2 regions of the Pseudomonas sp. S3_C06 genome follow, and region 2 is predicted to be linked to the other one. Evidence: riboswitches for the same ligand, from Rfam matches in the RefSeq annotation. Region 2 holds a riboswitch; the other holds the start of a gene.
What was found. A riboswitch is a leader RNA that binds a small molecule or an ion and turns the genes downstream of it on or off. The one in region 2 is predicted to bind cobalamin.
Positions count from the first base shown of each region.

Region 1: another riboswitch for cobalamin. It lies ahead of cobW (cobalamin biosynthesis protein CobW); the one in region 2 lies ahead of cobO (cob(I)yrinic acid a,c-diamide adenosyltransferase).

Region 1 covers NZ_CP162747.1:100,322-108,194, reverse strand. Annotated here, with positions in the region: gene cobN (cobaltochelatase subunit CobN) at 93-3,941, opposite strand; gene cobW (cobalamin biosynthesis protein CobW) at 3,945-5,018, opposite strand; cobalamin riboswitch at 5,118-5,329, opposite strand; cobalamin riboswitch at 6,246-6,467, shown strand; gene AB4N44_RS00375 (CbtB domain-containing protein) at 6,592-6,789, shown strand; gene AB4N44_RS00370 (CbtA family protein) at 6,801-7,502, shown strand; gene AB4N44_RS00365 (cobalamin biosynthesis protein) at 7,499-7,873, shown strand, end outside.
Region 2 covers NZ_CP162747.1:5,787,910-5,795,782, reverse strand. Annotated here, with positions in the region: gene cobU (bifunctional adenosylcobinamide kinase/adenosylcobinamide-phosphate guanylyltransferase) at 1-326, opposite strand, end outside; gene AB4N44_RS25805 (cobyric acid synthase) at 475-1,926, opposite strand; gene cobD (threonine-phosphate decarboxylase CobD) at 1,923-2,915, opposite strand; gene cbiB (adenosylcobinamide-phosphate synthase CbiB) at 2,908-3,816, opposite strand; gene bluB (5,6-dimethylbenzimidazole synthase) at 3,813-4,463, opposite strand; gene AB4N44_RS25785 (cobyrinate a,c-diamide synthase) at 4,460-5,860, opposite strand; gene cobO (cob(I)yrinic acid a,c-diamide adenosyltransferase) at 5,857-6,468, opposite strand; cobalamin riboswitch at 6,550-6,779, opposite strand; gene AB4N44_RS25775 (hypothetical protein) at 6,943-7,527, shown strand; gene AB4N44_RS25770 (PQQ-dependent sugar dehydrogenase) at 7,594-7,873, shown strand, end outside.

The sequences.
Region 1 (7,873 bases), 1.0 Mb from region 2:
TTCGATTCTGAACAGCACACAAATCGGCTCCCTTTCCCCCTCGCCCCCTTGGGGGAGAGGGCTGGGGTGAGGGGGTGACTTTCCTGAGGACGCTACATATCTTCCTCTATATCCAGCAGCAGATTTTCCAGCGCCTCTTTATAAGCCCCCGGCTCCTGCCACATCCCCCGCTGTTGCGCCTCAAGCATGCGTTCGGTCATATCCCGCAGCGCATGCGGATTATGCTCGCGAACAAATTCCCGAGTCGCCGGATCGAGCAAATAAGCATCCGCCAACAACGCGTACTGGTGGTCATCGATCAACTGCGTGGTGGCATCGAACGCAAACAGGTTATCAACCGTCGCCGCCATTTCAAACGCACCTTTATAGCCGTGCCGCTTGACCCCGTCGATCCATTTCGGATTAGCCGCCCGCGAGCGAATCACCCGGTTCAGCTCTTCTTTCAAGGTGCGAATCTTCGGCAGATCCGGCTGGCTGTGATCGCCGTGATAACTGGCCGCCGCTTCGCCGCGCAGGGTTTCCACGGCGGCGAGCATGCCGCCCTGGAACTGGTAATAGTCGTTGGAATCGAGCAAGTCGTGCTCGCGATTGTCCTGATTTTGCAACACCGCTTGCACCTGACTCAGGCGCTGCACGAATTGTTCACGGGCGGCGGTGCCTTCGTCGGAACCGCCGTAAGCGTAGGCGCCCCAATTCAGATAAACCTCGGCCAGATCGTCGCGGCTCTGCCACAAACGCCCGTCGATAGCGCCCTGCACGCCCGCACCGTAGGCACCGGGCTTGGCCCCGAAGATTCGCCAACCGGCCTGACGCCGCGCCGTTTCGTCATCAAGACCCGATTGCAGCAAAGACTCACGCTCGGCGCGCACTTTAGCCGCCAGCGGATTGAGATCGTCCGGCTCATCCAGTGCCGCCACTGCTTGCACAGCAGCGTCGAACAGGCGGATCAGGTTGGCAAAGGCATCGCGGAAGAATCCGGAGACTCGCAGGGTGACATCAACGCGCGGGCGGTCGAGCAGGCTCAGCGGCAGAATCTCGAAATCATCGACACGCTGACTGCCAGTGGCCCACACCGGGCGCACGCCCATCAGCGCCATGGCCTGGGCGATGTCGTCGCCGCCGGTGCGCATGGTCGCGGTGCCCCACACCGATAATCCGAGCTGACGCAGGTGATCGCCGTGGTCCTGCAGGTGACGCTCGAGAATCAACGTCGCCGACTGGAAACCGATGCGCCATGCGGTGGTGGTCGGCAGATTGCGTACGTCGACCGAGTAGAAATTGCGTCCGGTCGGCAGCACGTCGAGGCGACCACGGCTGGGCGCGCCGCTCGGGCCGGCGGGGACGAAACGACCGCTGAGGGCGTCGAGCAGGCCGCGCATTTCAGCGGGGCCGCAGGCGTCCAGGCGTGGGGCGACGACTTCGCGCAGATTGTCGATGATTGCGCCGACTTCAGCCCAACGCGGTCCTTGTAGGAGTGAGCCTGCTCGCGATGGCGGTGTGTCAGGCAAATCTGTATCGAATGACACTCCGCTATCGCGAACAGGCTCACTCCTACAAGGGGATTGCAGCGTCTGGAAAATCAGTTCAGTGGCAAACAGTTCGAGGCGTTCGCGGGTGTCGCCGGCGGTGCGCCAGACTTCGTCGCTTTGCTCTTGCAGCTCTGCGGGACGCGGGCCGGTCCATGGATCGGCCAACGCACAGTCGAGCGGATCGAAACCAAGTTCGAATGCTTTGGCCAGTGCGCGCAGCAGGCTCGACTGCGCGCCCTTCCCGTCTCCGCGCGGAATACGCAACAACGCCAACAACGTATCAATGCGCAATCGCCCGCTCGGTGACTCGCCGAAAATGTGCAAGCCATCGCGAATCTGCGATTCCTTCAAATCACACAAATAGGTATCGAGACGCGGCAACCAGATCGCCGCGTCGGCGTCGCTGTCCATCCCGGCGTCGAGTTGCAGTTCGCGGTCGATCTGCGTGTCCCGCACCAGTTGCAGAATGTCGCGCTGCAACTCGCGGGCGCGACGCGGATCGAGCAACTGCGCTTCGTAATATTCGTCGGCCAGCAGCTCCAGATTGCGCAACGGCCCATAGGTTTCGGCGCGGGTCAGCGGCGGCATCAGGTGGTCGATGATCACCGCTTGCGTACGCCGCTTGGCCTGGGCGCCCTCGCCCGGGTCATTGACGATAAACGGATAGATGTTCGGCAGCGGCCCGAGCACTGCGTCCGGCCAGCAGTTTTCCGAAAGGCCAACGCCTTTGCCCGGCAGCCATTCGAGGTTGCCGTGCTTGCCGACGTGAATCACGCCGTGGGCGCCGTAGGTGTTGCGCAACCAGAAATAGAACGCCAGATAACCGTGCGGCGGCACCAGATCGGGATCGTGATAGACCGCGCTCGGATCGACCTGATAACCGCGCGCCGGCTGAATGCCGACGAAGGTCAGGCCGAAGCGCAGACCAGCAATCATCATCCGCCCGTCGCGGCACATCGGATCGTTTTGCGGCGGGCCCCAGCGTTCGACAACGGCGGCGCGATTGGCCTCGGGCAGCGCATTGAACATCGTCAGGTACGCGTCCATCGCCAGGCTTTGCTGGCACGGGCGCAGATCAATCGTGTCGAGATCGTTGCTGACGCCGCCGAGCAATTGCTGGATCAACTCGGTGCCGCTGCCCGGCAGTTCAGCGGTGAGCGGATAACCCTCAGCCTGCAACGCGCGCAGGATATTCAGCGCCGCTGCGGGCGTGTCGAGGCCGACGCCGTTGCCGATGCGTCCGTCGCGGGTCGGGTAATTGGCGAGAATCAGCGCAATGCGTTTTTCGCCATTCGGCACCCGTGCCAGAGCAATCCAGCGCCGCGCCAGTTCCGCGACAAAATCCATGCGCTCAGGCTGCGCGCGGTAGCAGACCACATCGGACTGGCTGCGCTCACTGCGCCAGGCCAGATCCTTGAAACTGATCGGCCGACTGATGATGCGCCCGTCGAGTTCCGGCAAGGCAATGTGCATCGCCAGATCCCGTGGCCCCAGACCTTGCTCACTGTCACGCCAGCCGGGCTCGTTGTCCTGCGCGCAGATCGCCTGGATCACCGGAATATTGCGGCGAAACGGCCGCAGATGCGGCGCTTCAGGGCTGGACTGAGCGAATCCAGTGGTGTTGAGAATCACCCCCGCCTCGACTTCATCCAGCCAATCCTCGACCACCGCCAGGCAGCCGGGTTCTTTCAGACTGGCCAGCGCGATCGGCAGCGGATTCAACCCCGCTGCCTGCAAGCGCTGGCAGAAAACATCGATGAACGCGGTGTTCGCCGCTTGCAGGTGCGAGCGGTAAAACAGCACCGCCGCCACCGGGTTTTCCGGCAGCCATTCGGCTTGCCAGTCACTCAGTGCGGCGCTGGTTTTGTTCGGGTGGTAAATCGCCGTGCGCGGCAGGGTTTGCGGTTCTTCCCAGGCGTAATCGCGGGCGAGCCAACGGCTGGCCAGACAGCGGAAGAAATCCAGCGCGTTGCCCAGACCGCCCTGACGCAAAAACTGCCAGAGCCGGTCGCGATCTTCTGCATTGACGGTGCTCAAGTCGCTGAGCTCCGGATCGGGACGGTCATCGCCCGGTACCAGAATCACCTGCACGCCACGTTCGGCTAGCTCGACCAAGCGCTCGACGCCATAACGCCAATAGGCAATGCCGCCGTGCAGCGAGATCAGAATGACCTTGGCGTGACGCAGCACTTCGTCGACATACAGATCGACCGAAGCGTGATTCTGCACCTGCATCGGATTGGCCAGACGCAGGCTCGGATAATCTTCCGGCAACTGCTGCGCGGCTTCGGCGAGCAGCGCCAGGCTGGAGTCGCCGCTGCACAGGATCACCAGCTCGGCGGGGGTTTGGCCAAGGTCGGCAATGTTGTCATCCGAGACGAAACCGCCGGGCTGAGTCCTGAGCAGGTGCATGGTTTAAACGCTGAGCGCAGCGCGCAGTTGCGCTTCGAGTTGGGCGGCGTCGAGTTCCTGACCGATCAGCACCAGACGCGTGACGCGCGCTTCCTCGGCACCCCACTGACGGTCGAAATGCTTGTCGAAACGCGTGCCCACGCCCTGGATCAGCAAACGCATTGGCTTGTTCGGAATGGCCGCAAAGCCCTTCACGCGCAAGATGCCGTGCTTGACCACCAGTTGCGTCAGGGCGTCGAGCAGTAGGCTTTCATCAGCTTGCGGAAGTTCGATGGAGATCGAATCGAAGGCGTCGTGATCGTGGTCATCGTGGTCGTCATCGCCTTCACCGTGGTGGTGATCATGGTGGCTGTGGCGGCTGTCGATGTGTTCTTCGGAACCGGCGCCGAGGCCGATCAACACGTCCAGTGGCAGACGGCCGTTGCTGGCTTCGATGATTTTGACGGCGGGCGGCAATTCTTCGGCGACTTCTGCGCGAACGCGAGCGAGGTCTTCCGGGCTGGTCTGATCGGCCTTGTTGAGGATGACGAGGTCGGCGCTGGCCAGTTGGTCGGCGAACAGTTCGTGCAGCGGCGATTCGTGATCGAGGTTCGGGTCGAGTTTGCGCTGCGCATCGACTTGATCCGGGAACGCGGCGAAGGTGCCAGCGGCTACGGCCGGGCTGTCGACCACGGTGATCACCGCGTCAACGGTGCAGGCGCTGCGGATTTCCGGCCACTGGAAGGCTTGCACCAGCGGTTTTGGCAGGGCCAGGCCCGAGGTTTCGATGAGGATGTGATCGAGGTCACCGCGACGCGCGACCAGTTCACGCATCACCGGAAAAAATTCTTCCTGAACGGTGCAGCACAGACAGCCGTTGGCCAGTTCGTAGACGCGGCCGGTGGCTTCTTCTTCGGTGCAGCCGATGGTGCATTGCTTGAGGATTTCACCGTCGATGCCCAGCTCGCCGAACTCATTGACGATCACCGCGATGCGACGGCCTTGGGCGTTATCGAGCATGTGCCGCAGCAGCGTGGTTTTGCCCGAGCCGAGGAAGCCGGTGACGATGGTGACGGGGAGTTTGGCCAGTGTTTTCATCGGTATGCCCTTTGGCAAGCGGCGGGCATACGGGACGAGAACCGGCCACGCGCGTGCGCGCCGGAAGCGTTCGCCACCGGATCACCCCGCCCGGTTGTAGTGAGAATCTGTGACGAGGCAGGTCTCCTGGCTGACGGTGTTCAGGCATTGGGCCTGGCGTTGGCTGCGCCTTCCCGCTGGCTCATGGGTTGAGCTGGCAGTGGCGTGGCAGCGAACATCACCGTTCACAGTTGCGGGGGCAGCCGCGGCATTGACCGCGTTCCCTTCTTAGCTTCGGCAACGGCCGAAGAACCTCGAAAGCGCAAGGCTACGCATGGTGTGGTTTTGGGTCAATGCTTTGGGGGTTTTGGATTGGGGGCATATCCGTTGCTGCGGGTGCTGCTTCTGGCGGTTTCGCTCTTACAGCGAGTCCCTTTTTCAAACGCCAAAAAGGAACCAAAAGGCTTTGCCCCGGCGTACGGCACTTCGCTGAGGCTCAGTGTTCCCTCGCTACGGTGTCCATCCGGGGGCATCGCCTACGGTTTGCTTCGCTGCACCTCCTCTCGATGTGTGCGGCTTCGCCGCACGGCGCTACGCGCCTACCCCCGGATGAACACCTTCGCTCGGCCTGCCGAAGGGGCAAAAGATCAAAAGCCAAAGCCAAAGCCAAAGCCAAAGCAGGATCAAAAACCAGATCAAGAGCCCCTCACCCTAGCCCTCTCCCCAAGGGAGAGGGGACTGACCGAGGTGTTTGGGAGAGCTACGCCGACGTGCGATACCGAGTTGAACTCAAGCTTTGAAAAGCCCAAAAATCGGCCCCCTCTCCCTCGGGAGAGGGCTGGGGTGAGGGGAAGCACCACCACAAATCCAAAGCCGACCACGCCCCGCTCTTCACCACTCAATAGGCCGAGTGTCAGCTCGCCTGCTCTTGATCTTGATCCACGGGCGACGTCGGAAGGCTGAGTGGAGGGATTGATCCGGGCGTGGGAGCGTAGCGACCGTTTGGCGCAGCCAAACACAGCGAGAGGAGGTGCAGCGAAGCAAACCGTAGGCGCTGCGCCCGGATCGATCCCGGAGCGAAGGAACCCCGAGCCCCAGCGAGCGGGCCGCACGTAGGAGCAAGCCTTTTTGGTTACTTTTTCGGCGTCTGGAAAAAGTGACCCGCCGTAAGGGCGGAACCCTAATCAGCCACACCCGCAGCAACGGATATACACCCAAAAATTGACCAAAACCCCACCCCCATGCTCTCCTACACAACTTGTTACGGGTGCCCTTCACAGGGTGAAACGGGAAACCGGTGAATCATGTGCTTTACTCAGAGCCATGTCAGTCCGGTGCTGCCCCCGCAACGGTAAGCGAGCGAAGCGTCAAAACCACTGTGTCTGTACGGCATGGGAAGGTGACGCTTGCAGGTCGGCATGACGCCAACCCCTCGTGAGCCCGGAGACCGGCCCGCAACACACAGCCCGCACCTTGTGCGTCGCTGAACATAACAAACCCGCGGTGGGCGGGCGCTGTTCGAACCTCTGCGAGCCCGACCCGCAGGGGTTTTCATGCGCTCGATTCACCCACTGACATTCCAGAGGGAAGCGCCATGTCGATCATCAGCAGCACCGGCAGCAACACGGACAAAATCGCCAGCACCACCACCCTGAGCCAACGCCTGGCCGCCGCGATCTTCGCGTCGATCCTCGGCGCCAGCCTGGTCTACTTTGCCGGTTTCTCGCACATCGAAGCGGTGCACAACGCCGCCCACGATACCCGCCACAGCGCCGCGTTCCCGTGCCACTGAGACCTGTCGACATGATCAAGCGTATTGCGCAAACCGCAGGTTTCACCGGTCTGCTGGCCGCCCTGCTCCTCACCCTGCTGCAAAGCTTCTGGGTGTCGCCACTGATTCTTCAGGCCGAGACGTTCGAGAAAGCCGAACCGGTTGCAGAAGTTCACGAACACGCCGCCGGCACCGCTGCGCACACCCACGACGCCGAAGCCTGGGAGCCGGAAGACGGCTGGCAGCGCGTGGTCTCGACCACGGGCGGCAATCTGGTCGTTGCCGTCGGTTTCGCCCTGATGCTCGCGGGCCTGTACACCCTGCGCGCGCCGACCAAAACCTCGCAAGGCTTGCTCTGGGGCCTGGCCGGTTACGCGACATTCGTACTGGCACCGACGATGGGCCTGCCACCTGAATTGCCGGGCACTGCCGCTGCTGATCTGGCCTCACGCCAGATGTGGTGGATCGGCACCGCCGCTTCGACCGCTGTCGGCCTGTCGTTGATTGCGTTCAGCCGTCACTGGCTGATGAAAATCCTCGGCGTGGCCATCCTTGCTGTGCCGCATGTAATCGGCGCACCCCAGCCGCAAGTGCATTCGATGCTCGCTCCCGAGGCATTGGAAGCTCAGTTCAAAATCGCTTCGCAGTTGACCAACGTGGTGTTCTGGCTGGCCCTCGGCCTGATCAGCGCCTGGTTGTTCCGCCGCAAAAGCGATGGCCAATACCACGCATGACCGATGACAGCGCAGCGCCGACCTTCGTGATCGGCCTGGGCTGCCAGCGCGGCTGCCCGGCCAGTACGCTGCGCGCGTTACTTGATCAGGCGTTACAGGCTCATCGGATTGAGCTGCAAGCAGTCAAGGCCTTGGCCAGTATCGACCTGAAGCGTGATGAGCCCGGTCTCCAGGAACTCGCCGCACAGCTGGCGCTGCCGTTGCTGTACTTCAGCAGCGCAGAACTGGCCAGTTATCAGGAACGACTCAGCCACCGTTCCGAGATCGCTTACGAACGTACCGGTTGCTATGGCGTCGCCGAAAGCGCCGCGCTGGCCCTTGCCGAACAGCTGATTCAGGCACCGGCAAAACTGCTGATTTCCCGGCAAAAA
Region 2 (7,873 bases):
TCGAGCAAGGCTTCGCGCTCGGCGGCGAGGCGTTCGGCGTCATCGAGCATCAGCAGATTGGTCAGCCACAGGGTCAGGCAATCGACCAGCAAGCAACGCTCGGCGCTGGCGGATTCACGCAGGACGCGGGCCAGCTCCAGCGGCTCTTCGATGAGCGCCCATTCGGCGGGACGGCGCGCGCGGTGGTGGGCGACGCGGTCGCTCATTTCACCGTCCAGCGGTTGGCTGGTGGCGATGTAGGTCACAGCGAGGCCGCTATCGCTGGCGAGTTTTTCCGCCAAGCGACTTTTGCCGGAGCGGGCGCCGCCGAGGATCAGTTGGAGCATGGGTTCATCCAGGAAAATTCAAGTGAGGCAGCCGCCGCTTTCGCGAGCAGGCTCGCTCCCACAGGGTTATGAGTTGTACTCAAAATGTATGGCTAACCGCATTCACTGTGGGAGCGAGCCTGCTCGCGAAGAGGCCAGCCCAGGCAACTCAAATCCCACAGAGTCGACGCAATAGATCCGTATCCAGATACTTCTCCACCAGATCCGCCAGCCGTTCGATATCGCGTTCGCGCAAGCCGTGGTAATCCACCGCCTGCACATCGCTCAACCCGGCCCAGCGCAACAACGCCGCACTCGCCGCCGGCGATTCGAACAGCCCATGCAGATACGTGCCGAACACCTGCCCATCGGTACTCTGTGCACCGTCGCAACGGCCGTCATCCAGATGCACCGCCGCATTCTCCAGCGCCGATCCGCTGGTTACGCCGGCATGAATTTCATAGCCGCTGACGTCGGCATCTTCCAGCGCCAGCCGTCCACGCACATTGCGCAACTGCTTCTCGGCTTCAAGTGTGGTTTCGAACGCCAGCAAGCCCAAACCGGCACTCGTGCCGGGCGCGCCTTCGAGGCCGAGCGGGTCATGCACCTGCTCGCCGAGCATCTGCAGACCGCCGCAGATCCCCAGCACTTTGCCGCCGTAACGCAAGTGCCGAGAGATCGCCGTATCCCAGCCATTGGCGCGCAGATAAGCCAGATCGCTGCGCACGCTTTTCGAGCCCGGCAGAATGATCAGGTCAGCTGCCGGAATCGCCTGCCCCGGGCCGACGAATTGCAGATCAACTTGCGGATGCAGACGCAGCGGATCGAAATCGGTGTGATTGCTGATGCGCGGCAGCACCGGCACCACCACTTTCAGCACCTGCTCAGCCTTGTCGGTCTGGCGCTGATCGATGCCGTCCTCGGCTTCCAGATGCAGATCCATCACGTAGGGCAACACGCCCACCACCGGTTTGCCGGTACGCTGTTCCAACCAGTCAAGGCCCGGTTGCAGCAAGGCGATGTCGCCACGGAAGCGATTGATGATGAAACCTTTGACCCGCGCCTGTTCGCTTGGCGAGAGCAACTCCAGGGTGCCGACCAGATGGGCGAAAACCCCGCCGCGATTGATGTCCGCGATCAGCAGCACCGGGCAATCCACCGCTTCGGCAAACCCCATGTTGGCGATGTCGCCGGCACGCAGATTGATCTCCGCCGGCGAACCCGCGCCTTCGACCATCACCAGCGGATACGCAGCGCTGAGCCGCTCGTGGGACGCAAGCACCGCTTTCATCGCGATGGCTTTGTAGTCGTGATACGCCACGGCATTCATCGAAGTCACGGCGCGACCATGGATGATCACTTGCGCGCCGGTGTCGCTGTTGGGCTTGAGCAGCACCGGGTTCATGTCGGTGTGCGGCTCAAGAAACGCCGCTTGCGCCTGCACCGCCTGCGCACGGCCGATCTCACCACCATCAGCGGTCACCGCGCTGTTGAGCGCCATGTTCTGCGGCTTGAACGGGACGACCGCGACACCTTGGCGGGTCGCCCAGCGGCACAGCGCCGTCACCAGTGTGCTTTTACCGGCGTCGGAAGTGGTGCCCTGCACCATCAGGGTGGTCATGCGTGGTCCTTGGCGAAAGCGCTTAAAGCCTGTTCGAGACGCGCCTCTTCAGCCGCGTCGGCAGGCAGGCCAAAACGCAAACTGCTGTTGTGGGTAAAGATGCGCAGGAGAATGCCGCGACGGGCCATGAATGCGTGCAACACCTCGGCGTGTTCGGTGATCAGCCACTGGAACAGCGCGCAACCGCCCTGCGGCTTGAAGCCGTAGCGTTCAAGCAGCGCCACCAGCCGCTCACTGGCCTCATCGCTGCGAATCCGTTGGCGTGTGTGCCCTTCGGTGTCTTGCAGACACGCTTGCCCGAGCACCCGCGTCGGCCCACTCACCGCCCATGGCCCGACCTGTTCGGCGAGCAGCTTGAGCAACTTGCGCTCGGCCAGCACAAAGCCCAGACGCACCCCGGCCAGACCGAAAAACTTGCCGAACGAACGCAACACGATCAGCCCGACTTGATGCGCATGCGGCGCCAGGCTTAGTTGCGGCGTGTTATCCATGAACGCTTCATCGACCACCAGCCAACCGCCACGCCGGGCAAGCCGCGCGTGCCAGTCGAGCAATCGTGCCGGGGTCAGACTCAGACCGGTCGGGTTGTTCGGGTTGACCACCACCAGCACGTCGAGGCTGTCGAGAAAAAATTCGACTTCCTGCTCCAGCACTTCGCGCACGATGTAACCGCTGCGGCGCCAGGCTTCGGCATGTTCGGCATAACACGGTGACAACACGCCGACTTTGCCGGCGCGGCGCAAGCGCGGCAGCAACTGGATAGCCATCTGCGAACCGGCCACCGGCAGCACTTGCGCGGCACCGTAGTAATCGCACGCAGCTTGCTCCAGACCATCATCGGTTTCCGGCAACCGCGCCCAGGCGCGCAGCGGGATTTCCGGGATCGGGAACGGCCACGGCGCGAGGCCGCTGGACAGGTCGAGCCAGTCCGCCTCGGCAATGCCGTAATCGAGTGCCGCCTTGCGCAGCCGGCCACCGTGCTCAAGCATAGAATTCAGCCCCCACGCAGAGAATCAGCAGCCATAACCATACGCCGCGCTGGACCAATTGCCAGCCACGATCAATGGAATCTGCGTCAGCCGCTGCGCCCTCGCCAAGCTGAGGACGGTCGTGAAGTTCGCCGTGGTAAATCGCCGGCCCACCCAATTCCACGCCCAGTGCACCAGCGCCGGCAGCCATCACCGGGCCAGCGTTGGGGCTGTCCCATTGCGGCGCCTGGGTGCGCCAGCACTTCAGCGCGAGTCGGGTTTTGCCGAGCAGCGCGTAGGTCAATGCCACCAGACGCGCAGGAATGTAGTTCAACACGTCGTCGATTTTCGCCGCCGCCCAACCGAAGCGCTCGAAGCGTTCGTTGCGATAGCCCCACATCGCATCCAGCGTATTGCTCAAGCGATAAAGAACCACGCCCGGCGCACCCGCCACGACAAACCAGAACAGCGCGGCAAACACCGCATCGCTGCCGTTTTCCAGCACCGACTCAGTGGCAGCACGAGCGACGGCGGTGCTGTCGAGTTCATCGGTCTGGCGGCTGACTAGGTAGCCAACACGCTTGCGAGCCTCATCGAGATCATCCGCACGTAAAGCAGCAGCCACCGGCGCGACATGCTCACCGAGGCTGCGCATGCCGAGGGCGCAATACAACGCGAGAATTTCGACGACCCAGCCCACGTACGGCGCCCAGGAAAATGCGGTAGCAAGCAAGGTCAGCGGCAGCACGGCGATCACCCACGCAGTGACGCCATGGCTGCGCCAGCCCCGGCCACCGGCGTTGAATCGTTGCTCGATGCGCCCGGCGAAATTGCCGAACGCCACCAGCGGATGCCAGCGTTTCGGTTCACCCAACAGCGCATCCAGCGCCACTGCGGCGACACTCAACAACGCCACACTCATTGACTCACTCCCCAATAATTTTCATACAGCAACTCATTGAGCGGCCGCGCCTGCGCCCACCCTTCGAGTACCAGCATCGGCGCCGGATAGAACTCCTTGACCGGGCCCAGACATAAAACCGCCAGAGGTTTTGCGCCTTCGGGCAACTTCAAAAGATCAGCCAGTGCCTGAGGCTCGAACAGTGAAACCCAACCCATGCCCAGACCTTCGGCGCGCGAGGCCAGCCACAGATTCTGGATTGCGCAGGACAGCGAGGCCATGTCCATTTCCGGCAGCGTGCGGCGACCGAAGATGTGTTTTTCGCGATCGTCCATCAATGCGGCAACCAACACCTCGGCGCAGTCATGGATGCCTTCGACTTTGAGTTTCATGAACTCGTCACTGCGCTCGCCGAGGGCTTCTGCGGTGCGGACGCGTTCTTCTTCCACGAGGTTCTGGATCTGCCCGCGCAGGGCTCGGTCGCTGATACGGATGAAACGCCAGGGCTGCATCAGGCCGACGCTTGGGGCCTGGTGGGCGGCTTCCAAGAGTCGGCGCAGCAGATCCGGCTCGACCGTGCCGCCAGTGAAGTGGCGCATGTCGCGGCGTTCGGCGATGGCTCGATAAACCGCTTCGCGTTCGGCTTCGGAGAATGTGTTGTCGGTCATGGCCCTTTCGCGAGCAGGCTCGCTCCCACAGGGGATTGCATTTCGTCAGGCACGACATCGCCCACTGTAGGAGTGAGCCTGCTCGCGATAGCGTCCTCAAGGGACGGTGCAAACAATGCTGCGACAGCCACAGGATTCGACGGAAAATAGAAGTGCACATAAGAGGCCGTCATCCGCCCTTCCCGATAAACCGCCTCGGCCCCACGTCCACCATTCGGGCTCAAACCCCGTGCAATCGGCGCCAGTTCGGTAGTCGTCAGGGAATGATGATAAGTGTGCCCACGCAGCGAACCTTCCGGCAGATCCACCGCTTGCAACGCCAACGCCGCCAGACGCTTCTGCATCACCGCGTCGCCTTTGAGCAGCCCAACCAATTCGGCGCGAGTGCCTTCAACGTCCGTCAGCGAATCGAGCAGATACAGCATCCCGCCACATTCAGCGAGCAACGGTTTACCCGCTGAATGATGCGCACGAATCGCTTCAACCATCGCGGTGTTCTGCGCCAGCGCAACGTGATGCAACTCCGGATAACCACCGGGCAGATACACGCTGTCCGCTTCAGGTAATTGCGTGTCGCGGATCGGCGAGAAGAAACTCAACTCAGCACCCATCGCCCGCAGCAGATCCAGACTCGCGCCATAGGTGAAGGCAAACGCTTCATCACGGGCGACGGCGATTCGTACATTCTTCAGCAGCGGCTCGACAGCGATGATGTCAGGCGCGGCGAACTCAACCGCCGGTGGCAGCGCTACCTCACAGCTGCTGGCGAGAGCGTCGGCAGCGGCGTCGAGACGCACATCGAGGTCATTCAGTTCGCTGGCCTGCACCAGGCCGAGATGCCGGCTCGGCAGTTCGATGCCTGTTTCGCGGGACAACGCGCCGTACCAGCGCAGCCCCTCCGTGAGGCTGCCTTCGAGCAACTGCGCATGGCGCAAGGTGCCGACGCGATTGGCGAGCACACCGGCAAACGGCAGATCCGGCTGATACTTCGCTAAACCTAGAGCCAACGCACCAAAGGTCTGCGCCATGGCCGTCCCATCAATCACGCCAAGCACCGGTACACCGAAGTGCCGCGCCAGATCGGCACTGGACGGCGTGCCATCGAACAGGCCCATCACGCCCTCGATCAGAATCAGATCCGCCTCGGCAGCGGCTTCCCACAACAGACGACGACTCTCCTGCTCGCCAACCATCCACATGTCCAATTGATACACCGGCGCACCGCTGGCGCGCTCGAGAATCATCGGATCAAGGAAGTCCGGGCCGCATTTGAACACGCGCACTTTGCGCCCCTGATTGCGATGCAAACGGGCGAGCGCGGCGGTGACGGTGGTCTTGCCCTGACCGGAAGCCGGCGCGGCGATGAGCACCGCCGGGCAGTGACGTGGTTGATTCAAAGTTCGACGCCTTTCTGCGCTTTGATGCCGGCCTGGAAGGCGTGTTTGAGCATGCCCATTTCGGTGACCGTATCGCCCATCTCGATCATTTCCGGCTTGGCCGCGCGACCGGTAACGATCACGTGCTGCATCGGCGGACGCGCCTGCAAATCGCTGAGCACCTGATCGAGATCGAGGTAGCCGTGTTTGAGGGCGATGTTCAATTCGTCGAGCACCACCAGACCGATCGACGGATCGCGCAGCAGTTCACGGGACACGGCCCACGCGGCTTCGGCAGCGGCGATGTCGCGCTGACGATCCTGGGTTTCCCAGGTGAAGCCTTCGCCCATCACGTGGAAGCGAACTTGCTCGGGGAAGCGGCGGAAAAACAGCTCTTCGCCGGTGCTGTTGCGGCCCTTGATGAACTGCACCACACCGCACTGCATGCCGTGGCCCATGGCGCGGGCGAGCATGCCGAACGCCGAGCTGCTTTTGCCTTTGCCATTGCCGGTCAGCACCAGCACCAGACCGCACTCGTCGGGCGAGTTGGCAATGCGTTCGTCGATCACGGCTTTTTTGCGCTGCATACGGGCCAGATGGCGTTCGTCGCGCTCGGGGGAATCAGTCATGGGGGAGCTCTCCGTTGAGGCTGGATAACGGCGGGCAGGCACAAGAATAGACGGCAAAAAGCCTGGCATCGCCCACCGTGATGCCGCTGGATGGATCAGGCCGGTCTCCGGGCTCATGAGCGGCGTTGGCCTGACTGCGCGCCTTCCCGCTTCTTTCGAGGCAGTGGCTCAAGGCGCAGCTTTCACTCATTTACCGTTGCGGGGGCAGCGCCGGGATCGTGGTAGTTCTTCGTGCGAAGACAACCCTCACCGGCTTCCCTGTTTCACTCTGTCGACGCAGGTCACAGAGCACCTGAAACAAGCCGCGAAGGTTAGAGGGTTGGGGGTGGAGCGTCAATTAAAGAGGCGGCCATCGGGCGAATAACTGCCGCCGATCAATTATCTGCCGCCAATCTTGTGCCACACTGATACAAATGATATCAAAGAGCCATGCTTTTCCCGAAAAGCCCACCACAACAATAAAGGATGATGACGATGCAAGGCATGATCATCAGCAACCCGCGCCTGGAATTCCTGCGCCCGGTGCTCGAACGCTGGTTTGACTGTATCGACCGTTACAACGCCGTGCGCGGCGACAGCGATACCCCTTACTGGCATGACGAGAAAGCCAATCTCGGACTGCTCTCGGCGGCGGCCTGGATGGCTGAGCTGGTGACCTTGAACGAAACTCCCACGCGCAAGCAGAACGAAGAAGGCGAGCGCAACGCTCGCGCCGATCTGTTTCTGGCCGGCGCCGAAGACCGCGCCTTTATCCAGGCCACTCAGCGCTGGCCGAAGGTCACCAACCTGAATCTGACCCAAGCCCTGCTCGATATCACCAACGACGCCAAACGCATCAGCTACGCCAGCGATCTCAAGCTCGGCTGCCTGTTTATCGCGCCGCAAAAACCCCAGCACAGCGCCAGCCCCGAAGAGCTGCAGGACATGGTCGACGATCTGCAAAAGGAACACACCTGCGCGGTCGCCTGGTATTTCCCTTACGCCTACCGCAAGTTGCGCAGCGAAGCGGGCAACTATCACCCGGGCATCGCCGTGCTGTTCAAGGAAGCCCGCAGCTGAGCAGTTGAACCATCGGGCTTGCGCCCTCCTCTATGATTAGGAATGCATTCATAGGGAAGATCAGCAATGCGCAAGCCCCAGCTCGTTTTTGTCATCGCCTTCGCCGGAGGGCTCGCCGCCTGCGGTGAGACCTCCAGCCTGCAAGTCTCCGACGGCACCGGCCCGTCGCCGAAGCTGCCCGAACCGAACAAGACCCTGATCCCGACGGTGAACATCGCCCCGGCGATCGGCTGGCCCGAGGGCGGCAAACCGACAGCGGCGGCTGGCACCCAGGTGGCAGCGTTCGCCGAAGGCCTCGATCATCCGCGCTGGTTGTATGTGCTGCCCAACGGCGATGTGCTGGTGG